Regions from separate parts of the Anoxybacillus sp. FSL W8-0104 genome, predicted to be linked through region 1. Evidence: predicted binding sites of a transcription regulator. Region 1 holds the regulator's gene; the other holds the start of a gene.
What was found. The regulator LexA, encoded in region 1, represses DNA repair genes until DNA is damaged. The targets are predictions, from matches to a motif close to CGAACATATGTTCG.
Positions count from the first base shown of each region.

Region 2: the regulator LexA is predicted to act here: its motif matches at 7,075-7,088, upstream of uvrB (excinuclease ABC subunit UvrB).

Region 1 covers NZ_JBBOQU010000001.1:1,197,725-1,217,346, forward strand. The annotation lists gene NST18_RS06405 (outer spore coat protein CotE) at 1-366, shown strand, start outside; gene NST18_RS06410 (ISLre2 family transposase) at 528-1,877, shown strand; gene mutS (DNA mismatch repair protein MutS) at 2,092-4,656, shown strand; gene mutL (DNA mismatch repair endonuclease MutL) at 4,670-6,496, shown strand; gene miaA (tRNA (adenosine(37)-N6)-dimethylallyltransferase MiaA) at 6,599-7,534, shown strand; gene hfq (RNA chaperone Hfq) at 7,570-7,794, shown strand; gene spoVK (stage V sporulation protein K) at 7,911-8,840, shown strand; partial or broken gene NST18_RS06440 (steroid 3-ketoacyl-CoA thiolase) at 8,860-9,111, shown strand; gene NST18_RS06445 (trimeric intracellular cation channel family protein) at 9,147-9,755, opposite strand; gene NST18_RS06450 (IS4 family transposase) at 9,950-11,065, shown strand; gene hflX (GTPase HflX) at 11,311-12,558, shown strand; gene NST18_RS06460 (methionine gamma-lyase family protein) at 12,572-13,840, shown strand; gene NST18_RS06465 (MerR family transcriptional regulator) at 13,942-14,346, shown strand; gene glnA (type I glutamate--ammonia ligase) at 14,401-15,735, shown strand; gene lexA (transcriptional repressor LexA) at 15,780-16,397, opposite strand; gene yneA (cell division suppressor protein YneA) at 16,544-16,846, shown strand; gene NST18_RS06485 (YneB family resolvase-like protein) at 16,862-17,557, shown strand; gene NST18_RS06490 (DUF896 domain-containing protein) at 17,564-17,794, shown strand; gene tkt (transketolase) at 17,943-19,622, shown strand, end outside.
Region 2 covers NZ_JBBOQU010000001.1:2,467,001-2,478,778, reverse strand. The annotation lists gene cccB (cytochrome c551) at 56-382, shown strand; gene ftsE (cell division ATP-binding protein FtsE) at 544-1,230, shown strand; gene ftsX (permease-like cell division protein FtsX) at 1,220-2,113, shown strand; gene NST18_RS13225 (murein hydrolase activator EnvC family protein) at 2,133-3,398, shown strand; gene NST18_RS13220 (S41 family peptidase) at 3,573-5,009, shown strand; gene NST18_RS13215 (MerR family transcriptional regulator) at 5,050-5,475, opposite strand; gene NST18_RS13210 (PDZ domain-containing protein) at 5,654-6,820, shown strand; gene NST18_RS13205 (CsbA family protein) at 6,822-7,046, shown strand; gene uvrB (excinuclease ABC subunit UvrB) at 7,154-9,127, shown strand; gene uvrA (excinuclease ABC subunit UvrA) at 9,131-11,778, shown strand, end outside.

The sequences.
Region 1 (19,622 bases):
GGGAAGTATGATGTGAATGTTTGGTATTCGTACAACGATAATACAAAAACGGAAGTGCTCACAGAAACGGTATCTTATACCGATGTCATTCCGTTGAAGTATCGTAACGAAGAACTCATTAGCGAAGAACAAGAAGTGATTGCACGTGTTGTTCAGCAACCAAATTGTTTAGAATGTACGATTGCTTCAACTGGAAACAAGGTAACTGTGGAAGTAGAGCGAGAGTTCATCGCTGAGGTCATCGGGGAAACAAAAGTACGGATTGCGGTTGTTGATACATCATCTGAAGAAGTCGATGAGGATATTGAAGCTGAATTAGAACAGTTGGATGAAGAGCTTCTTCAAGAAGGAAGCAATAAAAACTAGGGTATGAGTAAAATGTTTGTGGGAGAAAAAAAGACAGGTTCCTGATTTGGTATAATAAGGAACCTGTCAGATATGTAAGCAAAATAGATGAAAAACGGGCTCTCCTCCTGGTAAGGTAGTAAGTGCGAAAAAAAATACAACCAAAGAAAGGAGTGGAGCCCATGCAGGATTATATCACAAACGGCTTGACATTAAAAGAGATCGAACAGTCTTTATTTAGACATATGCAAAAACAATATGGTCATCTCCTTCAACAGGTGTTGGAGGAGATCGACCGCACATTGGCAGAACAGAGGGACAAGAAACGATATGCGCTCAAAGATAAGCGGACGATCCGACTCCAAACGCTATTTGGAGAGGTGGAAGTGAAGCGAAACTACTACTTTGACCGTGAAAAAAAGGTGTATACGTCTTTACTCGATGTCTTTCTCCAGTTCGATGGGGCGCATGGAGTGAGTCCGCTATTAGAGGAGACAGCGATTCATCTCGCCGTGACGGGTTCTTCGTATCGACAGGCTGCGCAGTCGCTTGAAAAGCTGGTGGGGTATGCATGTATGAGTCACGAAACGATTCGCCAGTCCATCATCGAGGCAGAGGTGGAAGGGCACCGTGCGATGGAGAAAAAAGGGCGCGTGTTTTTTATCGAAGCAGACGGGTTGTACGTGAAACGTCAACGAAGCCGCATCAAAGGAAAAGAAGAAAAGATCATCACGATTCACCAAGGATGGGAGAAAAACGGGAAACGCGTATCCTTAGTGAATCGACGGTATATGGTTCATCAAACGAATGAACCGATTTGGGAAGCTGTAGAGAATTTTCTGATGAAGGAATACAGCTATGATCCGTTTGAGGATTGGGTGGTCATCAATGGAGATGGAGCCCCATGGATTACAGCGTGTCGAGAATATTTCGGGGACAGGGGGTACTTTCAGCTTGATCGGTTCCATGTGGCAAGAGAGATTCGTCAATTGTTCCGAGGTCATGCGAGATATCGGGTGATTCGAAAGAAGTTAGCATCATGGGATGAAGAAGGTGTGTTACGAGAACTCACAAGTGCCATCGGTACGTTAGAACATGAGGAGAAGGAAAAGCAACTCGAGGCGCTTGTTCGTCGAATCGAGGAGATACCAGGATGTTTACGTGACTATCGCGTATGGTTGAAGGAAAAAGGGATTGACACGACAAACATGAGGGCGATGGGGAGTGCGGAAGGAACGATGCATGTGTTTGCGAAACGAAGTAAAAACGGTCGAAGTTGGAGGGATGCAGGGATTGAAGCGATGTTGCGAGCGATCGTCGCGATAAAAGATACGTTACTCATTCGGACACGCGATGGAGTGATGTATGGCGTGGAAGAACGAGAAGAAACGAAACGAGAAACGATCGTGAAAAAGGCACTGAAGCGCGTGCAAACGCAAATGACAGAAGTGGTACGAGATAACATCCCATACCTTCGCCAATCTTCAGGGACACCGATTTACGAGGCATTGCAAGCATTGAAAGGTTTTTAAAACGAGAGAAAACGCACATACCTACAGGATGAGAGTAAGTAAAAGCGCTTACATATAACGATTTTATAAAACCATATATAACCAAAAAAATCGGTCGAGAAAAAAATCTCCCACAAAGTCTTGACTCAAACAAAACTAGGAAGTTTGTTCTTCCTAGTTTTTATTTTTTGTTATAATAATTGAAGTCAAGATTTCGGACGTTGGAGGAAAGGTCATGGCTTATACACCAATGATTCAGCAATATTTAGCAATTAAATCACAATATAAAGATGCCTTTTTATTTTTTCGTCTCGGTGATTTTTATGAGATGTTTTTTGAAGATGCGATTAAAGCATCACAAGAGCTAGAAATTACGCTTACTAGTCGTGACGGGGGCGGAGAAGAACGCGTGCCGATGTGCGGTGTACCTTATCATTCAGCCGCGATGTATATTGAACGTTTGATTGAGAAAGGATATAAAGTTGCGATTTGTGAACAAGTTGAAGACCCGAAAACTGCCAAAGGGGTTGTGCGACGCGAAGTCGTTCAACTCATTACCCCTGGAACAGTTATGGAAGGGAAGCAACTGGAAGACAAAGCAAATAACTATTTAGCTTCATTGACATCATTTGAGGATGGTACGTATGGATTTGCATATGCAGATTTAACGACTGGAGAAAGTCGTATGACGATGCTCCATGCATTTGAAGATGTGCTCAATGAAATTTATTCTATTGGCGCGAAAGAAATAGTCGTTCCAACAGCGTATCAAGAAAAATGGGAATTATTTCAAGAAAGATATACTATTACCATTTCGTATGAAGATGAAACAACCATTCCGCTTGGTTGTACGTCTATTGTTTCACATTTGAAACAAGAAAAATTACTCGTGACGTTTGGGAGATTATTAAATTATTTAGTAAAAACACAGAAGCGACATTTAGCTCATTTACAGCCGGTCGAACTGTACGAAGTCGATGCACATATGAAAATCGACATGTACTCTAAACGTAATTTAGAGTTGACGGAAACAATTCGGAGTAAAGGAAAAACCGGTTCTCTTTTTTGGCTTCTGGACGAAACGATGACTGCGATGGGTGGACGTCTACTTAAGCAATGGATTGATCGTCCGTTATTAGATCGTGAAAAAATTGAACAGCGATGGTATTTTGTTGAACAACTGTTGATCCATTATTTCGAGCGTCAAGAATTACGCGAATATCTTCGCAGTGTATATGATTTGGAGCGATTAGCTGGGCGTGTGGCGTTTGGAAATGTGAACGCGCGTGATTTAATTCAATTGAAAAAGTCGTTAAAACAAGTACCTTTCATTTCCTCACTTCTTATGCAAATTCAAGATGATCACGTTCAATCATTTGCAAAACATTTAGATGCATGTGAAGAACTTGTTCAATTGTTGGAAGAAGCAATTGAGGAAAACCCACCGCTTTCCGTGAGAGAGGGTGGCATCATTAAAGATGGTTATAACGAAACGTTAGATCGCTTCCGGGATGCTAGTCGTAATGGGAAAACATGGATTGCACAGTTGGAAGCAAAAGAGAGAGAAGTAACAGGGATTAAATCATTAAAGATTGGTTACAATCGCGTATTTGGATACTATATCGAAGTAACAAAAGCGAATCTACATTTATTGCCAGAGGATCGATATGAACGTAAACAAACGTTAGCGAATGCTGAACGTTTTGTGACAAAAGAACTAAAAGAAAAAGAGGCACTAATTTTGGAAGCAGAAGAAAAAAGCATGGAACTTGAATACGAGCTGTTTGTTTCTATACGTGAACAAGTGAAACAATATATTGTTCGTCTACAAAAATTAGCGAAATACATGAGCCAATTAGATGTTTTACAATGTTTTGCTACGGTTAGTGAAAAATATAATTATTGTAAACCGCAGTTTTCTTATGATCGCCGTCTTGTCGTTCGACAAGGACGACACCCCGTTGTAGAGAAAGTGTTAGGAACAAATGTTTATGTTCCAAACGATTGTTATATGGATGCTGAACGAGAAATGTTGCTTATTACAGGTCCGAATATGTCTGGAAAAAGCACATATATGCGTCAAATCGCATTAACGGCGATCATGGCACAAATTGGTTGTTTTGTCCCGGCGGAAGAAGCGGTATTACCGATCTTTGATCAAGTATTTACGCGCATTGGAGCGGCTGACGATTTAGTTGCCGGGCAAAGTACGTTTATGGTAGAAATGCTTGAGGCGCGTCATGCGATCGTTCACGCAACACAAAACAGCCTCATCTTGTTTGATGAAATTGGTCGCGGAACATCCACATACGATGGGATGGCGCTTGCGCAAGCGATGATTGAGTATATTCATGATCGTATCGGCGCTAAAACGCTATTTAGTACCCACTATCATGAATTAACAGCGCTTGAACAACAATTGCCGCGTTTAAAAAATGTGCATGTGAGTGCAGTTGAAGAAAACGGTAACGTTATCTTTTTGCATCAAATTAAAGAAGGTCCAGCGGATAAAAGTTACGGCATTCATGTCGCGCAATTAGCGAAGCTGCCGTTAGACTTAATTCAGCGGGCGGAGCAAATTTTGCGGGAATTTGAGACAAATGCAACACCGATCGTTAAAGAAAATAGAGAGCAGTTTGAGCAGTTAAGCATGTTTGAAGAACAACGCGACGAAGGGCGCTCAAGTGCATCGAAAAAAGAAAAAGAAGTGATCAAGCGTATCCAATCTCTTAATTTACTTGATATGACACCGTTAGAAGCAATGAATAAATTATACGAAATTCAAAAATTATTAAAGTGAAAGGAGGGAAAACGTGGGGAAAATTCGTAAGCTTGATGAGGCGTTAGCGAATAAAATTGCGGCAGGGGAAGTTGTAGAGCGCCCGGCTTCTGTCGTGAAAGAACTTGTTGAAAATGCGATTGATGCTCATAGCACGATCATTGAAGTGGAGTTAGAAGAAGCGGGATTAGCGAAAATTCGTGTCGTTGACAATGGGGATGGTTTTGAGGAAGAAGATTGTTTTTTAGCGTTTGAACGACATGCAACGAGCAAAATTAAAGATGAGGCAGATTTGTTTCGTATTCGTACGCTCGGCTTTCGAGGAGAGGCGTTGCCTAGCATTGCTTCCGTCTCACATTTAGAACTGAAGACGAGTACCGGTGAAGGACCAGGGACGTGGCTCGTTTTAAAAGGTGGAGAACTTGTGCAGCATGGTCGGACAAGCAGTCGAAAAGGAACAGATGTTACCGTTTCTCATTTATTTTTCAATACGCCAGCGCGTCTAAAATATATGAAAACCATTCATACGGAACTTGGTCATGTTGTTGATGTGATAAATCGTCTAGCGCTTGCACATCCGCATATTTCATTTCGGTTAACACATAACGGAAAACAACTGTTTTATACGAACGGAAATGGGGATGTAAGGCAAGTATTGGCAGTGATTTACGGATTGGATGTCGCCAAAAAAATGATTGCGATTCATGCGGAGACGCTCGATTTTACAATTGACGGTTACGTTGCTTTACCTGAGGTGACGCGTGCGTCTCGGAATTATATGACGACGATCGTAAATGGACGGTATATTAAAAACTATTCGTTATATAAAGCGATTGAAGAAGGATATCATACGCTTCTCCCAATTGGACGGCATCCGATTACCTTTTTAAATGTTATGATGGATCCGCTTCTTATAGATGTGAATGTTCATCCAGCAAAATTGGAAGTGCGTTTTAGTAAAGAAGCCGAGTTAAACGAGCTTGTTCAACAAACGATTCGCCAATCATTTCAAAAAAAGACGTTAATTCCTGAGGTAACGGCACCGCGAGTAGAAAAAACGAAAGCAGAACAACAAACGTTTTCGTTTGAACATATCGTGAAAGAATCGAATACGATGTCACCTCGTGTAACGGAGATATATCGTGATCAAGAAAAGAAAACAGAAGAGCGAATCGTGTTGGAGAAAAGTGATGAACGTGTTCGTGATCAAGATGTCACACTACTTGATGTAGAATCCGTTGTTCCAAGCGAACATGTAACAGGAGAGATGGAGCAAGAACGCATTCCGCCATTATATCCGATTGGTCAAATGCATGGGACGTATATTTTAGCCCAAAATGAAAACGGGCTATATATTATTGATCAACATGCTGCTCAAGAACGAATTAAATACGAATACTTTCGTGAAAAACTAGCAACCGTTACAAATGAGTTACAGCCGTTGCTTATCCCATTGACGCTTACTTATTCATCAAGTGAGTATGTACTTATTGAAAGTTACCGTGATCAATTAGCTGCTTGTGGTGTGTTTTTAGAGCCGTTTGGTCATAACAGTTTTATTGTTCGTTCTCATCCCCAATGGTTTCCGAAAGGGGAAGAATTAGAAATTATTGAGGAAATGATTAAGCAAGTGTTAACGATGAAAAAAGTGGATATGAAGCAACTAAGAGAAAAAGCTGCCATCATGATGAGTTGCAAACAGTCGATTAAAGCGAATCAATTTTTACGTAACGATGAAATATTTGCGTTGCTCGAATCGTTGCGAAAAACGAGCGATCCGTTTACATGTCCGCACGGTCGCCCAATTATTATTCATTTTTCTACGTATGAATTAGAAAAAATGTTTAAACGCGTCATGTGAAAATGGATGTTTTTTCACATTTTTTCAAAATGAAATGATAAAATGCATATTGTTTGTCTATAATAGATGAATGTGAATTAGAATGGAAAGTAGTGGTATTTTATGGGAGAGAAAGTCGTTGTGTTAATCGGTCCAACGGCTGTAGGGAAAACGAAAATGAGTATACAATTGGCGAAACGCTTAAACGGGGAAATTATTAATGGCGATTCGATGCAAGTATATAAAGGATTGGATATTGGAACAGCTAAAATTCGTCAAGAAGAAACGGAAGGTATTTCACATCATTTACTAGATATAAAGGAGCCGCATGAATCTTTTTCTGTGGCAGAGTTTCAGACGCTTGCCCGTTCACTTATTAAAGATATAACGAAACGAGGAAAACTTCCGATCATCGTTGGTGGTACAGGGCTATATATCCAATCTGTTATTTACGATTATCAATTTTCAGACGCCCCTTCTAACGACTTGTATCGCCAGTCACTTGAACGTTGTTCACCTGATGAGTTGTATGAACAACTGAAACAAATTGATCCCTTAAGTGCAGAACGCATTCATCCGAATAACGTTCGTCGTGTCATTCGTGCGTTAGAAATTTATCATTGTACAGGAAAAACAATGACAGAATGGCTGAAAGAGCAAAAACGTCAGCTGGTATATAACGTAGCACTTATTGGATTGACAATGGAACGAGAGAAGCTATATGCACGTATTAATCAACGAGTAGATCAAATGATTGATCAAGGGTTGATTGAAGAAGTGAAACGATTATATAAACAAGGTTTACGTGACTGTCAAGCAATTCAGGCAATCGGCTATAAAGAGTTATATGCGTATTTTGACGGAATGCTTACGCTGAAAGAGGCAATCGAACAATTGAAACAAAACTCTCGTCGCTACGCAAAGCGTCAGTTCACATGGTTCCGAAATCAAATGCCTGTTCAATGGTTTGACATGACCGATGATACAATATTTGAAAGACGAGTCAATGAAATTTTGCATTACATAGAAGGAAAGTTTCACTTTCAGTCGAATATGTAAACGTAATGTAGAGAGAAAAAGAGGAGGACGAAGCAATGAAAAACACGATAAACATTCAAGATCAGTTTTTAAACCAATTGCGGAAGGAAGAAACAACGGTTACTGTATTTTTGCTAAATGGATTTCAATTGCGTGGGTTAGTGAAAGGATTTGACAATTTCACAGTATTGTTAGAAGTGGATGGAAAACAACAATTAATTTATAAACATGCCATTTCCACATTTGCACCACAAAAAAACGTAAAAATTGAGATTGAGTAAGATATATCGCTCACCTATATCGGTGGGCGATTTTTTCGTTAGGCATTTGTCACGAAATGGGCGATGGTAGCGTATATTGATAAAAGAAGCAACGATGAAGGAGAGGTGACGTTGCCTTGTCAGAGTTGACGATGAAGCAAACAAAAAGTCAAATTAATATCGTGCTTAATGCGAAAAACGTTAATTATTTACCGAAAGAAGAAACACCGAATCGCATTGATTATCATCAACACGCAGTATTGAAAGAGATTCAGAAGGAACTAGATGAGTTAGTTGGACTAAGTGAAGTGAAAAAATTAATTAAGGAAATTTACGCATGGTTATACATTAATAAAGCACGTCAAGCAAATGGATTAAAGGGAAATAAACAGTCTCTTCACATGATTTTTAAAGGGAATCCCGGGACTGGGAAAACGACAGTTGCTCGTATTCTTGGTAAGTTATTTTTAGAAATGAATGTGTTATCTAAAGGACATTTTATTGAAGCAGAACGTGCGGATTTAGTTGGCGAATATATCGGTCATACCGCCAATAAAACACGTGACTTAATTAAGAAAGCACGTGGAGGTATTTTATTTATTGACGAAGCATACTCCCTTGCGCGTGGAGGGGAGAAAGATTTTGGAAAAGAAGCGATTGATACGTTAGTAAAAGGAATTGAAGATTTTTCTGATGACTTAGTCGTTATTTTAGCAGGATATCCAGCCGAAATGGACTATTTTTTATCTTTAAATCCAGGATTGCCGTCACGCTTTCCGTTAATACTTGAATTTCCTGACTATACAGCAGAGGAACTTGTACAAATTGCAAAACAAATGCTTCATATAAGAGAATACGAGCTTACTAATGAAGCAGAACGAAAGCTACGTGAACATATTGAGCAACTATTAGCCGACGGATATCAAAGAAAATTTAGCAACGGCCGTTACATTCGAAATTTGATTGAAAAAGCAATTCGAAAACAAGCGGTACGTCTGTTGCACGAAGGGCGTTACGATAAAAAAGAATTAATGATTATACGTGAACGTGACCTAGTTGTTGAATAAATAGGGGAGGGAAACCTTCCTTGTCGAAATTAACGAAGCGTTTGCGCCTGTCGTCCTCGCTTGGCAAAAAGAGATCGGTGCTCCCCTTTCGAAAGTGAACGTTAACGGTGGTGCTATCGCTTTAGGCCATCCGCTCGGCGCAACTGGCGTGAAACTGATGGCATCCCTCGTTCACGAACTCGAACGACGAAAGGGGCGCTACGGCTTATTAACGATTTGCATTGGGCACGGCATGTCCACTGCGACCATCATCGAACGGTGGGAAGAATAAAAAGAAATCGGATGTCTCCATCGAGACATCCGGTTTCAGTTTCCTGCCTTCAACGACTTATTTGGCAATTTCCAGTTATATGTATACGATAAAATGCGCAATGTTGCAACAATAACAAACAATACATACAAACTAATTGAAGAATGTGCGATTCCGGTTCCGACTGCAATGCCAGCGACAATGGCCCACACAGCATAAATTTCATCCCGTAATACGAGCGGTTTTCTTCCGGCCAATACATCGCGGATCATTCCCCCACCGCTCCCGGTCAATACAGCAGCGACGATGACTGCACTCAACGGACGATTCATTTGAACAGCATATAGCGCTCCTTGAATAGCGAACGCTGAAAGACCGAGGGCATCAAAAAAGTTCCCCCACCGCTGCCAATGTGGTAGCATTTTTTGCGGAAACAAATAGACAATCGTCATCGCAATAAACGCAATCAAAAAAAGAGTTTGTTGCTGCCAGAGGATCGATACAGGTACACCAATTAATACGTTGCGTACAGCACCGCCGCCGAATGCAGTTACAATCCCGAGAATATACACTCCTAAAACATCGTATTCTTCTTCCATAGCAACAATAGCTCCGCTAATTGCAAAGGCGATGGTGCCAATCATACTTAATACTTCCCAAGTCATCGTCGCATTCCTTTCTGTCTGTAACATCACGTTAAAATTTTATGTATAAAATATCACTAGCATTGCAGTAATTAAATCTGATGATTCAAAATACTAAGAATGTTCAATTTTTTATTGATTTCGAAACAAAAAAATCCTTTACAATGGAAGTACAGGTGGTTCCTGTCCAAATCCAATCGTAAAGGATAACTGTTATGGACAAGAATACACTAATTTCATCATTTGGTAAATGGGTTTCACCCATAAATATTCAAAAACTTAGCGAACAAGTCAAAGAATTGAAACAGGACTATTACACAAAAAAGCTGACAACAGAAGCCTATATTAAATTTTTATTGGTAGCCCAACTGCTCGAATTTAAGAGCTTAGAGGAAATGAGTGATGCACTTGTAGACGAAGATCTTCAAAAAGCACTCGGATTTGAATCGATAAGTGCCTCTCAGCTATCCCGAAAAAACAATCAGATCAACCCACTAATTCTTGCAAATTTGTTCTTGGATCTTGTTTGGAAAATTCAACGGTACCATTATAAAAACGGAAAGAATATGCCACTGAAAATCATTGATTCGAGTACACTCCCGTTGAATTTGACCAATTATAAATGGGCAAAATTCCGTAAAACAAAAGCTGGTGTAAAGCTACACTTACGGCTCGTTTTCATGGATAAAGACACCGTCTATCCTGAAAAAGCAGTGATTACGACAGCAAAAGAACATGACCGAAATCAACTCGAAGTCCTAGTGGATGATAAAGAAGCCATGTATGTGTTTGACCGCGGTTATGTGGACTATGAACGTTTTGACCGGATGACAGATGATGGCTATTTCTTCGTTTCAAGACTGAAGAAAAACGCAGTCATTCGTGAAGTCTATACATTTTCACTTCCTGATGATTGTCACGTTCTATCCGATAAAATGGTCTATATTGGTACCACACAAAATCGTACTGAAAATGTCTATCGTCTACTAGAAGTTATGGACACAAAAGGGAACTTACTTCGTTTAATTACCAACCGATTTGATTTAAAAGCAGAAGAGATAAGTGGTATTTACCGATCTCGCTGGGCTATTGAACTCTTTTTCAAATGGCTTAAGCAACACGTAGAAATTAAGCACTTTTATGGAATGAGTGAAACAGCTATTCAAAATCAAATTTTCTTAGCCCTTATCACGTATTGCTTACATGTTCTCATTCAATTGGAGATGAAAAGTAAGAAATCCCTACTTCGAATTACTCGTTGGTTAAAGAGAGCTCTGTGGAAACCAGCTTATGTTTGGTTGCGAAAATTTGATGGGCGAGCCAGTCCATAATCTCCCTTTTGTCGTTGTCGCTCTGATTTAACTGTATATATTTACCAAATGGACAGTGCCGCCTTTCTTTAGGTTTTGTCTTTTTGGCACAAATTCACAAAAAATAATTAACAGAAAATTCTAACTATATTTATGCAATGCTAATGATAAAATATAAAAAAATCAATGCTCATTTTTCAGTCATAGCACTTTTACATAAGATTTGTTATGATGAGAACAGACGTTCAACAGGAAAGAGGGAAAATATGCAAAAAGAAAGAGTGATTATTGTTGGGTGTCAGTTACCACATGTTGATGATGAACGGTTTTCGTATTCGATGGAAGAGCTTTCCTCGCTCGTTCATACGGCAAATGGTGAAGTAGTCATAAGCCTCACACAAAGACGGGACACGATCCATCCGGCGACATATATCGGCAAAGGGAAAGTGGAAGAGCTTGTTCGACTTATTGAACAGTTTGAACCAGATGTTGTTATTTTTAATGATGAATTGTCACCAAGCCAAAACCGCAACTTAACAAAGGTATTAAACGTGCGTGTCATTGACCGGACGCAGCTTATTTTAGACATTTTCGCAAGCCGCGCCCGCTCTAAAGAAGGGAAATTGCAAGTCGAGCTTGCTCAATTGCAATACATCTTGCCGCGGTTAAGTGGGCAAGGTGTAGAACTCTCTCGTTTAGGTGGTGGAATTGGAACGAGGGGACCGGGGGAAACGAAACTAGAAACTGATCGTCGTCATATTCGTCGTCGCATCGATGAAATTAAAGCGCAGCTAAAAGCGGTCGTCGAACATCGTGGACGGTATCGTGAGCGGCGGAAGAAAAACGCTGTGTTTCAAATTGCGCTCGTCGGCTATACGAACGCTGGCAAATCAACGATTTTTAATCGGCTTACGAACGCGGATGCGTTGGAAGAAAATTTATTGTTCGCTACGTTAGATCCGCTCACTAGAAAGCTTGTGCTGCCAAGCGGTTATACCGCGCTGTTGACGGATACGGTCGGCTTTATTCAAGACTTGCCGACAACGCTCGTTGCAGCGTTTCGTTCGACGTTAGAAGAAGTGAAAGAAGCCGATTTGATTTTACATATTGTCGATTCATCGAATCCTGATTATATTCAACATGAACAAACGGTCTATCGCTTGCTTGAAGAATTGGAGGCGACGACCATTCCAATCGCTACTGTATATAACAAACGTGATATCACTCTTCCAAGCTTTGTTCCAAGCCCGAAAACAGACTATATATTAGTAAGTGCGTTTAGTGAACAAGATGTACAAAAGCTGCGCCGATTTATTGAATCACACATGATCGAAGCGATGGAACGTTACGATGTAGCGATTCCTGCATTTGAGGGGAAACTGCTCGCACAGCTAAAAGCAGAAACAATTGTGCAGCACATATATTACAATGAACAAAGTGGCATGTATGAATGTAGCGGCTACATATTGTCGGAACATCCACTTTTAGCACAACTAAAAACATATCAAAAATAGAAAGGGTTGTTTTATGTTTCAACATTTAACTCATGGAGAAAAAATTGAAGCGCTCGTCAAAGAAATTGAAGCACAAATTGCCCCAGTTCATCGGGCAATTGACGAGCGAATCGACTATAACCAATATCGTGTTTTGCAGAGTTTTCGTCACCATCAAGTGAGCGATGCTCATTTTATTCCATCAACGGGATATGGTTATGATGACATCGGACGTGATACGCTTGAAAAAGTGTATGCGGATGTATTCGGTGGGGAAGCGGCGCTCGTTCGCCCACAAATCATTTCCGGTACGCACGCCATTACGATTGCCTTATTTGGTATTTTACGTCCCGGCGATGAACTTTTGTACATTACCGGCAAACCGTACGATACACTCGAAGAAATTGTCGGCATTCGCGGCAAAGGTATCGGTTCGTTAAAAGAGTTCCATATCGGCTATCAGAGCGTACCGCTCACTCCAGAAGGAAAAGTCGATTTTGTAGCAGTCAAACAGGCGATCAACGAACGGACAAAGATGATTGGTATTCAACGATCGAAAGGGTACGATCCTCGACCATCGTTTACTATTGCCGAAATAAAAGAGATGATTGATTTTGTCAAAGCAATCAAACAAGACGTTATTGTGTTTGTTGATAACTGTTACGGAGAATTTGTGGAAAACCAAGAGCCGTGCCATGTTGGCGCCGATTTAATGGCGGGTTCACTTATTAAAAATCCAGGTGGCGGATTAGCAAAAACGGGAGGATATCTCGTCGGTAAAAAAGAATATATCAATATGTGTGCATATCGTATGACCTCGCCAGGAATTGGTGCGGAAGCAGGCGCCTCCTTGTACAGTTTGCAAGAAATGTATCAAGGCTTTTTCTTGGCCCCCCATATCGTTGGACAAGCGTTAAAAGGCGCGGTCTTTACTGCAGCTATGCTTGAACGAATCGGAATGAACACGTATCCGACGTGGGATGCGAAGCGTACGGACTTGATTCAGTCCGTGCAATTTGACGATGCAGAACAAATGATTGCGTTTTGTCAAGCCATTCAATTCGCCTCTCCTGTCAATTCGCATTTTACTCCATATCCGAATTACATGCCGGGTTATGAGGATGATGTCATTATGGCGGCGGGGACGTTTGTACAAGGGGCAAGCATCGAGCTATCAGCCGATGGCCCGATTCGGCCTCCATATGTTGCATACGTCCAAGGGGGACTAACGTACTCACATGTCAAAATCGCTGTTTGCATGGCGATTGATCGATTGCTCGAAAAACAATTGATTCAATTATAAAATCTCTCAGAAAAAAATATGTAATAAAATATAACGTATCATTGACATATAGAGTAACATAGAATAAAATAAAAGTACGTATTACGTAAGGAGGGGTCGACATGAATAGTCAAATTCGTCGCTCCATGCCGTTATTTCCTATCGGTATCGTTATGCAGTTAACAGATTTATCAGCACGTCAAATCCGTTATTATGAAGAACACGGTCTTATTTCACCTGCACGGACAGAAGGTAATCGGCGGTTGTTCTCGTTTAATGACGTGGATCGGTTGCTTGAAATTAAAGATCTAATCGAGCAAGGGGTTAATTTGGCGGGAATTAAACAAATTTTTGCTTCACGTCAGCAACAACACGCTGAAGCAACGCCACCTGTTGCGCCGAAAGTCATGAAGCAAGGTTTGTCGGAAGCGGAGTTGCGCAAACTTTTGCGTGCCGAGCTGATGCAAGCAGGTCGCTTTAATCGCGCTTCACTTCGTCAAGGCGATATCGCTCGTTTTTTTCATTAAAAAATTTATGTTTTTTAACATAAATGATCTTTTCATTTTGGGGGAGGAATATGTATGACTAAGTACACAAAAGAAGACATTTTTCGTATTGTAAAGGAAGAGAATGTAAAGTATATTCGCTTGCAGTTCACTGACATTCTCGGCACGATTAAAAACGTAGAAATTCCAGTGAGCCAGCTACAAAAAGCGCTCGATAATAAAATGATGTTTGACGGATCATCGATCGAAGGATTTGTTCGCATCGAAGAATCAGATATGTACTTGTACCCAGATTTAGATACATTCGTTATTTTCCCATGGACAGCTGAAAAAGGAAAAGTGGCACGCTTTATTTGTGACATTTATAATCCGGATGGTACACCGTTTGAGGGATGTCCGCGTTACAACTTAAAACGTGTACTAAAAGAAATGAAGGAGCTCGGATTTACAGAGTTCAACCTAGGGCCAGAGCCAGAGTTCTTCTTGTTTAAGTTAGATGAAAAAGGAGAGCCTACATTAGAGTTAAACGATAATGGCGGCTACTTTGACTTAGCACCAACCGATTTAGGAGAAAACTGCCGACGGGATATTGTATTAGAATTAGAAGAGATGGGATTCGAAATTGAAGCGTCTCACCATGAAGTTGCGCCAGGGCAACATGAAATTGACTTCAAGTATGCAAATGCGGTAAAAGCGTGTGATGACATTCAAACATTTAAGCTTGTCGTCAAGACTGTTGCACGTAAACACGGTTTGCACGCGACATTTATGCCAAAACCACTTTTTGGTGTAAACGGATCTGGTATGCATTGTAACTTGTCGCTCTTTAAAAATGGTGAAAATGCCTTTTTTGATCCGAACGGTCAGCTACAACTAAGTGAAACAGCATTACAGTTTATTGCAGGTGTGTTAAAACACGCGCCAAACTTTACAGCGGTAACAAACCCAACGGTAAACTCTTACAAACGTCTTGTTCCAGGCTATGAGGCACCTTGTTATGTGGCGTGGTCGGCACGCAACCGTAGCCCGCTTATTCGTATCCCGGCGTCACGCGGCATGAGCACACGCATTGAAGTGCGTAGCGTAGACCCAGCAGCTAATCCATACTTAGCGATGGCTGTATTATTGGCGGCCGGACTAGATGGAATTAAAAACAAGTTGACGCCTCCTGCGCCAGTTGACCGCAACATTTATGTGATGACAAAAGAGGAGCGTTTAGAAGAAGGTATTGTTGACTTACCTGCGACATTAGCAGAAGCGCTCCAAAACTTAAAATCGGATGAAGTAATTGTTAATGCGCTTGGTAAACATTTATTCGAACACTTTGTCGAAGCGAAAGAAATTGAATGGGATATGTTTCGCACGGCTGTGCATCCATGGGAACGTGAACAATATATGAGCCTTTACTAAAAAAGCTAACGGTTTTTCCGTTAGCTTTTTTCCGTTTCTTTTTCTTAATGGATAGATCGATATACGCCGATGACTTTTCCTAAAATTGTAGCGTTTTGGACAATGATCGGCTCCATTGAAGAGTTCTCAGGTTGCAAACGGATATGATCTTTTTCTTTAAAAAACCGTTTTACTGTCGCTTCATGATCTTCCGTCATCGCTACAACGATATCCCCATTATTTGCTGTTTGTTGTTGACGGACGATTACGTAGTCTCCGTCTAAAATACCGGCTTCAATCATGCTTTCTCCGACAATTTGCAACATAAATACTTGATCATCTGGTGAGACGAACCGTTCTGGGAGGGGGAAGTATTCTTCAATATTTTCAATTGCAGTAATTGGTTGTCCGGCTGTGACTTTTCCGACGATTGGGACATTGATGACATTTGTTCTCGGGATGGATTCATGTTCGTCCAAAATCTCAATGGCACGAGGTTTTGTTGGATCACGTCTAATGAACCCTTTGTTTTCTAAACGAGCTAAATGTCCGTGAACGGTAGAACTTGAAGCTAAACCAACTGCCTCGCCAATTTCCCTCACAGATGGTGGATACCCTTTCGTGCGCACTTCTTGTTTAATAAAGTCCAAAATTTGTTGTTGTCGTTTTGATAATTTCGCCATCTTTATACACCTCTTCCTTTTCAATCTTTGTCCACATTATAACATATATTCGTACATGGATACAAACATAAGTTCGAGAAATAGTTGACACGAACAAAAGTTCGCGTTATCATAAATACAAACAAATGTTCTTGGGGGTAGGTTTGATGAGCAAAATACATTATATAATAATGATCTTATTTAGCTTTTTGTTTGTATGGGCATTTGTGCATGTCACACAATCTGTTGATAAAGAAAAATATGTGGAGATTACGGTATCAGCTGGCGATACACTATGGGGGCTTGCAGAGCAATATAAACATGAACATCAATTGTCACGGCAACAATTCATTGAATGGGTAATGAAAGTAAATAAACGTTCAGACGATCAATTGATCGTTGGTGAGAAAATTGTCATACCTGTGTTAAAATCAAATAGCGAAAATCAGCTCGTTGCTAATAAACCATAAAGAAAGGGATGACGGATGAACGCGATTATTTATTGTCGTGTAAGTACGACAAAAGAGGCACAAGAAACATCGCTGCAAAGACAAAAAGAAGAGCTTCAGCAACTTGCTAAGGAATACGAAATGAATGTGATCAAGATCATTGAAGAACAGGCAAGTGGTTACGACATTGAACGCGAAGGAATTATGGAGTTGCTTGATACGATGAAACAACATCGCATCGACGTCGTTCTCGTTCAAGATGAAACAAGACTTGGACGAGGAAATGCAAAAATTGCTCTTCTTCGTTGTTTACAAAAGGAAGGGATTCGCGTGTATACGGTAAGTCATCGCGGGGAGCTTCAATTATCAGAAGCAGACTCGATGGTGTTAGAGATTATTAGTATTGTTGAAGAATACCAAAGAAAGATACATAACTTAAAAATTAAACGCGGTATGCAACGAGCTGTCCAAAACGGATATCGTCCAGAAAACAATTTGCGCAACATTGGTGGACACGCTGGACGCGATCGGAAAGATGTGCCGATTGAAGATATTGTTCGTTTACGCCAAAATGGCTTAACGTTTACAGAAATTGCGGCTACGCTTCGTTCATTTGGTTATGATGTATCTAAAGCGACTGTTCATCGGCGATACAAAGAATACGAACAACTTGTCAACAAAGAAAAGTTTTTGTATGATGATACGAGCAAAAAAATCAATACAAAGGAATGAGGTTGAATGTTATCTTCTGAAAAAATTGCACGAATTAATGCATTAGCTAAAAAAGCAAAACTAGAAGGGCTGACAGCGGAAGAGAAGCAAGAGCAGCTGCAGCTCCGCGCTGAGTATATTGCAGCGTTTCGCGAGTCGATGATTGAAACGTTGCATGCTGTAAAAGTGATTGATCCAAATGGCAATGATGTCACACCAACAAAATTAAAGGATAGTAAGAAAAAACGCCTGCATTAATACGCCTATCATGGAGAGCATACAAGTATAGATGTTCTCTCTTTTTTTATCAGTTTGTCAAAAAAAAGTGTTGTGAATTGTTGTACATTTCATGTACTTTTCTATATCATAAAAGATGAGAATGTTTGCAAATGAAAGGATGAAGATGATGACACACTCTATCGAACAATTGTCGATTGCGGCAATTCGCACATTGTCGATCGATGCCATTGAAAAAGCAAATTCAGGTCACCCAGGAATGCCGATGGGAGCTGCACCGATGGCGTATACGCTATGGACAAAGTTTATGAACCATAATCCGCGCAACCCAAAATGGTTTAATCGTGACCGCTTTGTATTATCGGCAGGACACGGTTCGATGTTATTGTATAGCTTGCTTCATTTAAGTGGCTACGATGTTACGATGGAAGACATTAAGCAGTTTCGCCAATGGGGAAGTAAAACACCGGGGCATCCCGAATACGGTCATACACCAGGTGTCGAAGCAACGACTGGACCGCTTGGGCAAGGGATTGCGATGGCTGTTGGAATGGCGATGGCAGAGCGTCATTTAGCAGCTACATACAACAAAGACAATTTCGAAATTATTAACCATTTTACATATGCGATTTGCGGCGACGGTGATTTAATGGAAGGAGTTTCTGCTGAAGCTGCTTCGTTAGCTGGTCACTTAAAACTTGGCCGCCTCATCGTTCTTTATGATTCAAATGATATTTCGCTAGATGGCGAATTACATCTTTCGTTTTCAGAAAGCGTTGAGCAACGTTTCAAAGCGTATGGATGGCAATATATTCGTGTCGAAGATGGAAATAACATTGAAGAAATTGCTCAAGCGATTGCTGAAGCTCAAAAAGATTTGGAGCGCCCGACGTTAATTGAAGTAAAAACAATAATCGGTTACGGTTCACCAAACAAAGCGGGAACAGCTGATGTACATGGCGCTCCGCTAGGTAAAGATGAAATTAAGTTAACAAAAGAAGCATATAAATGGACGTTTGAAGAAGATTTTTACGTTCCAGATGAAGTATATGCTCATTTTGAAAAAGTAGTTAAAGAAGCCGGAGAGAAAAAAGAAGCTGAGTGGAATGCTTTATTTGCTGAATATGAAAAAGCATATCCAGATTTAGCGAAACAGCTAAAAATGGCGATTGAAGGTAAACTTCCTGAAGGTTGGGAAAAAGCGTTGCCTGTATATGCTGAAGGGAAGAGTCTAGCAACACGTGCTTCTTCTGGAGAAGTATTGAATGCTATCGCAAAAGTTGTGCCACAATTTTTAGGTGGATCCGCAGACTTAGCAGGTTCAAATAAAACGTTGATTAAAGGAGCAGGAGACTTCTTACCTGGAAGTTATGAAGGTCGTAACATTTGGTTTGGTGTACGTGAATTTGCGATGGGCGCAGCGTTAAATGGTATGGCGCTCCATGGCGGTGTAAAAGTGTACGGTGGTACGTTCTTCGTCTTTTCAGATTATTTACGTCCAGCGATTCGACTTGCTGCACTTATGGGATTGCCTGTCACATATGTATTTACGCACGATAGCATTGCTGTTGGTGAGGATGGTCCAACGCATGAGCCAATTGAACAACTCGCTTCATTAAGAGCGATGCCAAATGTATGCGTCATTCGTCCGGCAGATGCGAACGAAACAGCAGCTGCATGGCGGTTAGCGGTAGAATCTACGGATCGTCCGACAGCGCTTGTGTTGACACGTCAAAACCTTCCTACGCTAGCGACAACAGCAGAGCGTGCGTATGAAGGAGTGAAAAGAGGAGCGTATGTTGTTTCTGAAGCTCAAGGAGAAGTACAAGCCCTGTTGCTAGCATCTGGT
Region 2 (11,778 bases), 1.3 Mb from region 1:
AAAATGATACGATATAATAGAAATGTATGAAAATGTTTACAAGGGGGATATACGTATGAAGAAAAAGCTACTTAGTTTATTCGCTGGTACAGCGATTGTGTTAGCAGCCTGTGGTGGGGGGGATAGCACAAGCGAAAAACCAGCAAACGGCGGAGGGGATACCGCTTCAGCAGCGGAAGCCGTTTACAAAAAAACGTGTGCAAGCTGCCATGGACAAAACTTAGAAGGCGGCGTCGGTCCAGCGCTTGATAAAGTAGGCGGAAAATATTCGCAAGATGAAATTAAAGATATTATCGCAAATGGTCGCGGGGGCATGCCCGGTGGCTTACTCAAAGGCGACGATGTAGATAAAGTAGCGGAATGGTTAGCTGCGAAAAAGTAAGAGGATGCGATTTTGTGCATCCTCTTTTCATTTGTAACACTCTTGAAATATAACTGTAAATAAAATTCGCCCCCCTTTTTGTCGGAAATGATGATATAATGAACAAGGCGAGAATTTTGCAGGAATATGTAGAAAAACATCGAATACTTAGGTGGTTGCTTATGATTGAGATGCAAGATGTATATAAAACATACCCGAACGGAGTGATCGCATTAAACGGCATTTCCGTTCGCATTAAGCAAGGTGAATTTGTATATGTCGTCGGTCCGAGCGGTGCTGGGAAATCGACGTTTATTAAAATGATGTATCGCGAAGAGAATCCGACAAGCGGCAAAATTATGATTAACGGCGTGAACTTAGCGAATATAAAAAATAGCAAAGTCCCTTTGCTTCGCCGAAATATCGGGATCGTCTTCCAAGACTTCAAGCTTCTTCCAAAGTTAACGGTGTATGAAAACGTCGCGTTTGCTTTGGAAGTTATTGAGGAATCGCCAAAAAACATTCGCAAGCGCGTCATGGAAGTGCTTGACTTAGTGCGACTAAAACATAAAGCGCGCTTTTACCCTGATGAATTGTCTGGAGGAGAGCAACAGCGGGTGTCGATCGCTCGTTCAATCGTCAACAACCCAGCAATTGTTATTGCTGATGAACCGACGGGAAATTTAGATCCAGATACATCTTGGGAAATTATGGACATCTTCGAGCGAATTAACGATCGTGGAACGACGATTGTCATGGCAACACATAACCGTGAAATCGTCAATACGATTCGCAAGCGCGTCATTGCGATTGAACGCGGGAAAATTGTGCGCGACGAAGTGAAGGGGGAATACGGTTATGAGGCTTAACACCCTTCGTCGTCATTTTCGTGAAAGTTTTAAAAGTCTCGGACGAAACGGTTGGATGACGTTTGCGTCCATTAGTGCTGTTACGGTGACGCTTTTGCTTGTCGGCGTGTTTCTCGTCATTATGCTCAATATTCAACATATAACGAAGCAAATTGAGCGCGATGTTGAAATTCGTGTGCATGTTGATTTAAGTGCAACAGACGCAGACAAAGATGCGCTTCGAGCCAAGCTTGAAGCTCTTTCTGGCGTGGAAAAAGTGGCGTATTCATCTAAAGATGAAGAGCTACAAAAATTGATTGAAAGCTTTGGAGAAGATGGTCAATCGTTCCGTCTATTTGAACAAGACAACCCGTTAAGCGATGTATTTATTGTGAAAGCAAAAAATCCGCTTGATACAGAAAAAATCGCAAAACAAATTGAAACTTTGCCTTCTGTCAGCAAAGTCAAATACGGGAAAGGACAAATTGAAAAGCTATTTGCGGCAACGACGACGATTCGCAACGTCGGATTGGCGCTCATTGTCGGATTATTATTTACGGCGATGTTTCTCATCTCAAATACGATTAAAATTACAATTTTTGCCCGTCGTCGTGAAATTGAGATTATGAGATTAGTAGGGGCGACTAACGGATTTATTCGCTGGCCGTTTTTCCTTGAAGGGCTATGGCTCGGTGTATTAGGTTCGATTGTGCCAATTGCCATCGTCCTGTCCGCCTATTCGTACATATTTGATTTATTGTACCCGAGATTAAAAGATACATTTTTTCAACTTCTCCCATTTTATCCGTTTGCATGGCAAGTGGCGGCTGTGCTCGTCTTATTAGGTGCATGTATCGGCATATGGGGAAGCATGATGTCCGTCAGACGATTTTTAAAAGTATAGAAAGAGAGAGGGGTTTACGGTGCGAAAAAGATGGGGAACGATTGTTGTCGCTGTGATGTTGCTTGTTTCGAGTGTAGCTGCGCCTGCGCATGCGGTGACGAAGCGCGATATTCAACAGAAAAAAGAAGAAATAAAAAATGTACAACAAAAGCAGTCAACGATTGAAAATAAAATTGAACAGTCGCAACAAGAAATTGAGCGATTGAAAGCAGAACAAGAGCAATTAGATGCAGAAATTAAAAAGCTAGATTTAGCGGTAGAAGAAACAAGCGCCAATATTCGTACAAAACAGCAAAACATTGAAGAAACGAAACAACAAATTGTTGCGCTTCGCAAAGAAATCGAGGAAGTCACAGCGCGCATTGAGCAGCGCAATGAGTTGTTGAAAGAGCGGGCGCGTTCGCTGCAAGAAAGCGGAGGAGTTGTCAGCTATTTAGACGTGTTGCTTGGTGCGAAAAGTTTTAGCGATTTTATTGATCGAATGAGCGCTGTTGCGACCATTTTTGAGGCAGACCGTCAAATGATTAGAGAGCAAGAAGCAGATAAAGCGCTAAAGGAAGCGAAAGAGGAAGAACTAAACGATAACTTAGTTCGCTTGCAAGAGCAGCTAAATGAGCTACAAAAGTTAAAACAAACGTTAAACGAACAAATTGCAGCGAAAGAAAAATTAATGGCACAGTTAAAAGAAGAGCAAAAACATGAGGAAGAAAAACAGCTCGCTTTAGAAGAAGAAAAAGAGTTGCTTGAAAAACAAGAAGCGGCGATGAAAAACCAATTGCAAGAAATGATTCGTCGCCAAAAAGAACAGGAAGAAGCGCGGAAACGAGCATTATCAAGCCGCGGATCGTCATCAGAGAGCGGTGGCAGTTTGCCTCCTGTATCTGACGGGGCGTTTATGCGTCCAGCGAACGGTCCAATTACATCGACATTTGGCCCGCGTTGGGGTGAATTCCACTACGGTGCAGACATTGGTAAGCGTGGTGCTAGCGTTCCTGTCGTGGCAGCTGCTGACGGGTATGTTTACCGCTCATACTATTCCCCGAGTTACGGAAACGTCATTTTTATCATGCATTATATTGATGGGCAAGTGTACACGACAGTATATGCCCATCTTGAGTCCCGCCTTGTTGGTGAAGGACAAAACGTCAGCAAAGGTCAAATGATCGGCTATATGGGCAACACAGGTCGTTCGTTTGGTGCACACTTGCATTTTGAGTTGCATCGTGGGCCTTGGAATGCATCAAAATCGAATGCGGTAAATCCAATGCAATACGTTCCGTTTTAAAGCACAGCTTGCCTGCTGTGCTTTTGCGTATTGGTTGAGAAAACGGTACGCTCGGTGTAAAATAAATACATCTTCATCAGTTATGAACAGTACAAGCTATTCATATAATGAAAACAAACAGGCATCGCACACGGTGTGATGCCTTTCATGTATCGAAGGGTGAGGAGGCAAAACATGAATAAAAAAACAATCGCAGCACTCATGGCTTTATCGATGTTGTTCGGATCTGGGGTGACGTATGTCGGGATGCAGTCGCTTTCTTCCGATACGTCAACGATGACGATCAACATCCCAACAACAACGGAGAAGCCATCGAACGAAGAACTACAAAAAATTGAACAAGCATACAGCATGATTAAACAAAAATACGTTCAAAACGTAGATGAAAAGCAGCTCATTGACGGTGCGATTCAAGGAATGATTGCGACGTTAAAAGATCCATACTCCGTTTATATGGATAAAGAAACAGCGGAGCGGTTTAACGAGTCGCTTGATTCTTCTTTCGAAGGAATTGGAGCGGAAGTGAGCATGGTCGACGGCAAAGTGACGATCGTTGCCCCATTTAAAGGGTCGCCTGCAGAAAAAGCTGGGCTTCGTCCAAACGATCAAATTATTAAAGTGAACGGCGAAAGTTTAGAAGGACTTGACTTATATGAAGCGGTACTAAAAATTCGCGGAAAAAAAGGAACGATCGCTCGTTTAGAAGTCATTCGTCCGGGAGTTAGCGGCGTTTTAACGATTGAAGTCGTTCGTGACGAAATTCCGATTGAAACCGTATATGCATCAATGAAAGAAGTAAATGGCAAACAAATTGGCTACATTGAAATTACATCATTTGCAGAAAAAACAGCTGAAGATTTCAAAAAGAAGTTAGCTGATTTCGAGAAAAAAGGAATCGCGGGACTAATCATCGACGTGCGCGGCAATCCGGGAGGGTATTTACAAAGCGTGGAAGATATTTTAAAAGATCTTGTTCCGAAAGATAAACCGTACATGCAAATTGAAGAACGTGATGGTGATAAACAACGTTTCTTCTCCAATATAACGAAGAAAAAAGATTATCCAATTGTTGTGCTTATTGATAACGGAAGCGCCTCGGCATCAGAAATTTTAGCCGCAGCGTTAAAAGAAGCGGGTGGCTATCCGCTTGTCGGTGAAAAAACGTTCGGAAAAGGGACGGTACAACAAGCGTTGCCGATGGATGACGGTAGCCATATTAAATTAACGTTATATAAATGGCTAACACCGAACGGAAATTGGATTCATCAAAAAGGCATTGAACCAGATGTGAAAGTAAAACAGCCTGACTTTTTCTATGCTCATCCGCTTCAAATCGATAAGCCGTTGGCATATGACATGAACAACGAACAAGTGAAAAGCGCACAACAAATGTTAAAAGGTCTCGGTTTTGACCCGGGTCGCGAAGATGGCTACTTCAGCAAACAAACGGAGCAAGCCGTTCAATCGTTCCAAAAAGCAAACGGCTTACAAGTGACAGGAAAAATTGATAAACAAACAGCGAATATGTTGCAAACAAAAGTGATGGAAGCCGTTCGCGACGAACGATACGACGAGCAATTAAAACGGGCATTGCAACTCATTGCGAAATAAAACATATCCCCCTGCCCATGTTGAAGGCAGGGGGAAACTATTATAAAAAGAGGCTAATAATGCCACGTCGTGTTTGTTTTGGTTGCTCATGAACAAGTTTCGTTTGTTGTTGATGTTCGAGGTCAACAATTCGTTGCTCGAGCCGTTGGATGTATTGGAGCATGTCTTCTATTTCTCGCCGATGTTGCAATAGTTGAAACGAGACAACGTCATCTGCTTTTTGGTCAATTTTTCGTTCGAGTTCATTGAGACGTTGTTCTACCTCTTCCCAATCGACATGTTCCTTCTCTTCTTCCTCTATGCCGAGAAACTTATATTTTTCTAGTTGTTCGACCGCTTCGTTCGTAAACACATAATGTCCTGTCTCGTTTTTTTTGCATGGAATGTTATACTTTTTTACCCACCGTTGCACCGTTTTTGTCGATACCCCAAGTCGTTTCGCGACCGCGCTCGTCTTTAGTTCCATTGTCCCACGCTCCTTCCGAATGATATGTTGAAAAAAGTTAGACATTTTTTATGAAACTCCTTGCATGTTGACAAAACTAGTGCTTATTCGGCAAAGAAAGTGAATTTTCGTCAACAATAAATGCTTGAAATTTGTTACAATACAAAATAGACCACCCGAAAAAATGGAGTTGATGGAAATGGAAGCATGGGGATTTGTGTGGTTAAAAGCGCTCGGAACGTTTTGGTTACAACCGTTGTTATATTATGCAATCATATTTGCATGGTTTATTGGCTGGCGTCGTGTGCAACGCGAAAGACGGGATTTTCATACGCGCGTCTATCGTTCTTCTCGTGAGCTGCGTGCACTCATTCGCTCACGCAGTTGGCTTGCCATTGTTTTTTCAATTGTAACCGTTGGCGTTGGACTTGTCATTCCGAATGATACGCTCGTTTTTTGGACGATTGTGACGATCGTATGCAGTTTTTTTATGCAGCTTCGGCTGTTATCGCCTGCATATGTAGGTAGTATCGTTATATTTACCGTTAGTTTTTTTGCGCAAATGGAGTGGGCACAGCCATTTTTTGCGCGCTTTTTCCCGCATATGACGGAAACAAATGTGACTGCCATCGCGCTTTTAATCGGATTGCTTTTGTTTGTCGAAATGTGGCTCGTTTACCGTGAAGGAGCAGAGCTTAGCTCGCCGCGGCTTGTAACGAGCAAGCGGGGACTTGTCATCGGTGAACAAATGATGCAACGTCTTTGGCTCGTACCTTTTATTATTCCTGTGCCAGGAGAGGGAGTGACGCCGTTTGGAGCGTGGTGGCCGATCATTTCAGGCGGTGAGACGTATTCGCTCGTTCTCGTGCCGTTTTTACTTGGGTTTTCCCAACGCGTGCAAACAGGAATGCCTATTTATTTAGTGAAATGGACAGCGAAGCGTATCGGCTGGCTAGCATCGGTTGTTAGCTTATTGGCTATCGGCAGCTACTGGTTGAAGCCGCTTGCGATCGTTAGTGCTGTTGTGGCTATTTTATGGAGAGAGTGGATTGCTTTATCAGCAAAGTTGTATGAACAAAAGCGCCCTCCGTATTTTACAAAACGAACGAATGGGCTTGTTATTTTAGGCGTGTTGCCGGATACGCCAGCACATAAAATGGCGCTTTCGGTCGGAGAAGTAATTGTGAAGGTAAACGGTATACCGGTCGTGACGGAAGATGAATTTTACGCAGCATTGCAACATAATCGTGCATTTTGTAAGCTAGAAGTATTAAACGAGAGCGGGGAAGTTCGCTTTGCGCAATCGGCTTTATTTGAAGGGGAACATCACGAACTCGGGCTGTTATTCGTAAGAGATGAGGGATAGTATGTGGTTTTTGTTAGCGTTAATTGTACCGGCGTTGCTAGTTATTTTATTTACGCGGGTGACGTATAACCATTATGTCGGTACACTGCTTACTGTCGCGTTGCTCGTAGCATCGTATGTGAAAGGATATACCGATCAATTGTATGAAATTGTTGCTGATATAGCGTCGCTCATCGTCGGATTTTTATATGCGAAACGAATGGTAGAAAAGCAAAAACAGTCGTAAACCTGTCCAAATGGGCAGGTTTTTTCATAGAATATTTGTTCGTATTTTTCGCTTTTCGGTTTCGTCATATGGTACAATGAAAATAGAAATGAAGTGGAGGGACGATTGTGGACACATTTCAATTAGTATCCGCTTATAAGCCGCAGGGCGATCAGCCGAAAGCGATCGCGAAGCTTGTCGAAGGGATTCAACAAGGAAAAAAACATCAAACGTTGCTTGGAGCAACAGGAACAGGAAAAACGTTTACGATTTCAAACGTCATTCAACAAGTGAATAAACCGACGTTAGTCATTGCGCATAATAAAACGTTAGCAGGGCAATTGTATAGCGAGTTTAAACAATTTTTTCCGCATAACGCGGTCGAATATTTTGTCAGCTATTACGATTATTATCAGCCGGAAGCGTACGTTCCGCAAACAGATACGTATATTGAAAAAGATGCAAGCATTAATGACGAAATTGATAAATTGCGCCATTCCGCAACGTCTGCGCTATTTGAACGACGCGACGTCATTATTATTGCAAGCGTTTCGTGTATTTATGGTTTAGGTTCTCCAGAAGAATATCGCGAACTTGTCGTTTCGCTTCGCGTCGGCATGGAAATCGAGCGCGATCATTTGTTGCGCCGACTTGTCGACATTCAATATGAACGAAACGATATTGATTTTCGTCGCGGAACGTTTCGGGTGCGCGGAGATGTCGTCGAAATTTTCCCTGCCTCACGCGATGAGCATTGTATTCGCATTGAGTTTTTTGGTGATGAAATTGAGCGCATTCGCGAAGTGGATGCACTCACAGGACATGTGATGGCAGAGCGAGAACATGTGGCGATTTTCCCAGCATCCCACTTCGTCACACGTGAAGAAAAAATGAAGCTGGCCATTGAAAATATTGAAAAGGAATTAGAAGAGCGGCTTCGCGAGCTGCGTGAACAAGGAAAATTGCTTGAAGCGCAGCGATTAGAACAACGGACGCGCTACGATATTGAAATGATGAAGGAAATGGGATTTTGTTCGGGCATCGAAAACTATTCGCGTCATTTGACGTTGCGTCCACCAGGCTCAACGCCTTATACGTTGTTAGATTATTTTCCTGACGACTTTTTAATTGTGATTGACGAATCGCATGTGACATTGCCGCAAATTCGCGGCATGTATAACGGTGATAAAGCGCGAAAAGAAGTGCTTGTTGAACACGGCTTCCGTTTGCCATCGGCGCTCGATAACCGGCCATTGACGTTTGAAGAATTTGAACAAAAAGTGAATCAAGTGATTTACGTATCTGCGACACCAGGTCCGTATGAGCTTGAACATTGTCCAGAAGTCGTTGAACAAATTATTCGTCCGACAGGATTGTTAGACCCGACGATTGATGTGCGACCGATCGCAGGGCAAATTGACGATTTAGTCGATGAAATTCAAAAGCGCATCGCTCGCAAAGAACGCACGCTTGTGACGACGTTGACGAAAAAAATGGCGGAAGATTTAACCGATTATTTAAAAGATATCGGCATTCAAGTGGCGTATTTGCATTCGGAAATTAAGACGCTAGAACGAATTGAAATTATTCGCGATTTACGATTAGGCAAATATGATGTGCTCGTCGGCATTAACTTATTGCGAGAAGGGCTTGATATCCCAGAAGTGTCGCTTGTAGCGATTTTAGATGCCGATAAAGAAGGGTTTTTACGTTCTGAGCGCTCACTCATCCAAACGATTGGACGAGCGGCGCGCAACGCGAATGGGCATGTCATTATGTATGCCGATACGATCACGAAATCAATGGAAATTGCGATCAATGAAACGAAGCGGCGACGTGCGATTCAAGAAGCGTATAACCGTGAGCATGGCATCGTGCCAAAAACGATTCAAAAAGACATTCCAGATGTCATTCGTGCGACATTTGCCGCGGAAGAAAAAGAAGCGTATGAAACGAAAGATGTCCGTCATTTATCAAAAGAAGAGCGCCTTGCGCTTATTGCCAAACTCGAACAAGAAATGAAAGAAGCAGCCAAAGCTCTTCATTTTGAACGTGCTGCCGAACTGCGCGATCTCATTTTAGAATTGAAAGCGGAGGTGTAACGAATGGATCATATCGTCGTCAAAGGTGCACGAGCGCACAATTTAAAAAATATTGATGTCGTCATTCCGCGCAACAAGCTCGTTGTGCTTACCGGCTTATCGGGCTCGGGAAAATCATCGCTTGCATTTGACACCATTTACGCGGAAGGGCAGCGGCGATATGTCGAATCGTTGTCGGCATACGCCCGGCAATTTTTAGGGCAAATGGATAAGCCTGATGTCGATTCGATTGAAGGGCTGTCACCCGCCATTTCAATCGATCAAAAAACGACAAGCCGCAACCCACGATCAACAGTTGGAACAGTCACAGAAATTTACGATTACTTGCGCTTATTGTTTGCACGCATCGGTCGCCCTGTTTGTCCAACGCACGGCATCGAAATTACGTCGCAAACAATTGAACAAATGGTTGACCGCCTGATGCAATATCCAGAGCGGACGAAAATGCAAATTTTAGCTCCGATCGTTTCGGGAAGGAAAGGGACGCACGTCAAAACGTTAGAAGAAATAAAAAAGCAAGGATATGTACGCGTGCGCATCGACGGGGAATTGCGCGATGTATCTGAAGACATCGTACTTGAAAAAAATAAAAAGCATTCGATCGAAGTGGTCATCGACCGCATCATCATGAAAGAAGGTATTCAGTCGCGCCTGGCTGATTCGCTTGAAGCGGCGTTGAAGCTTGCGGACGGTAAAGTGCTCGTCGATGTCATCGGACAAGAAGAGTTGTTATTTAGTGAACATCACGCTTGTCCACACTGCGGTTTTTCAATCGGTGAACTAGAGCCGCGTTTATTTTCGTTTAACAGCCCGTACGGTGCGTGTCCATCGTGCGACGGGTTAGGGGCAAAGTTGGAAGTCGATCTCGATTTAGTCATTCCAAATAAAGAACTGACGCTTCGTGAACACGCGCTCGCGCCATGGGAACCACAAAGCTCGCAATATTATCCGCAGCTGTTAGAAACGGTATGTCGTCATTACGGCATTGATATGGACGTGCCTGTGAAACAGTTGCCAAAACAACAGCTCGATCTTTTATTGTATGGATCGAACGGTGAGAAAATATATTTTCGCTATGAAAACGACTTCGGCCATGTGCGCGAAACGTATGTGGAGTTTGAAGGTGTCGTGCGCAACGTCGAACGCCGTTATCGCGAAACGACATCGGATTATGTGCGTGAACAAATGGAAAAATATATGACCGAACAACCGTGTCCGGCGTGCGATGGCAACCGTTTGAAAAAAGAAAGTTTAGCGGTTTTCGTTGGCGGCAAACATATCGGGGAAGTGACGGCGATGTCGGTCAATGAAGCGCTGACGTTTTTTGAAACGCTTCAATTGACGGAAAAAGAACAAAAAATCGCTCATTTAATTTTGCGTGAAATTGTTGAGCGTCTCGGCTTTTTAAAAAATGTTGGGCTCGATTATTTAACGTTAAACCGCGCGGCAGGGACATTGTCAGGTGGAGAAGCGCAACGTATTCGATTAGCGACGCAAATCGGATCGCGGTTAACCGGTGTATTATACGTATTAGACGAACCGTCAATCGGACTTCATCAGCGTGATAACGATCGGTTAATTGCGACATTGCAAAACATGCGTGATTTAGGAAATACGCTCATTGTCGTCGAGCACGATGAAGATACGATGCTTGCGGCAGATTATTTAATTGACATCGGACCGGGAGCAGGGGCGCACGGAGGAGAAGTTGTCGCTGCAGGTACACCTGAACAAGTGATGAATGATCCACATTCATTAACCGGTCAATATTTATCAGGGAAAAAGTTTATTCCGCTCCCGATTGAACGAAGAACGCCAGACGGTCGTTGGCTTGAAGTCGTTGGAGCTAGGGAAAACAATTTAAAAAACGTCGATGTTCGCATTCCTCTCGGGCTGTTTGTTGCGGTGACGGGGGTATCCGGTTCGGGAAAAAGTACGCTCATTAATGAAATTTTGCATAAAGCGTTAGCGCAAAAGTTACATCATGCAAAAGTAAAACCGGGAGAGCATACAGACATTCGCGGCATTCACTATTTAGATAAAGTCATTGACATCGACCAGTCGCCAATCGGCCGAACACCGCGCTCCAATCCGGCGACGTATACGGGCGTTTTTGATGATATTCGTGATCTATTCGCAACGACAAATGAAGCGAAAATGCGTGGATATCAAAAAGGACGGTTTAGTTTTAATGTGAAAGGCGGTCGCTGTGAAGCGTGTCGTGGCGATGGGATTATAAAGATCGAAATGCACTTTTTGCCGGACGTATACGTGCCATGTGAAGTATGTCACGGTAAACGATATAATCGCGAAACGTTGGAAGTGAAATATAAAGATAAAAATATCGCTGAAGTGCTCGATATGACAGTAGAAGAAGCGCTGACGTTTTTTGAAAATATCCCGAAAATTAAACGAAAGTTACAAACACTTTACGACGTCGGACTCGGCTATATGCAACTCGGACAGCCAGCTACAACGCTTTCTGGTGGCGAGGCGCAGCGGGTGAAGTTGGCATCTGAATTGCATCGTCGTTCGACAGGAAGAACGTTATACATTTTAGATGAGCCGACAACAGGTTTGCATGTGGATGATATTGCCCGTTTATTACATGTTCTGCAACGGCTTGTAGAACAAGGAGATACGGTGCTTGT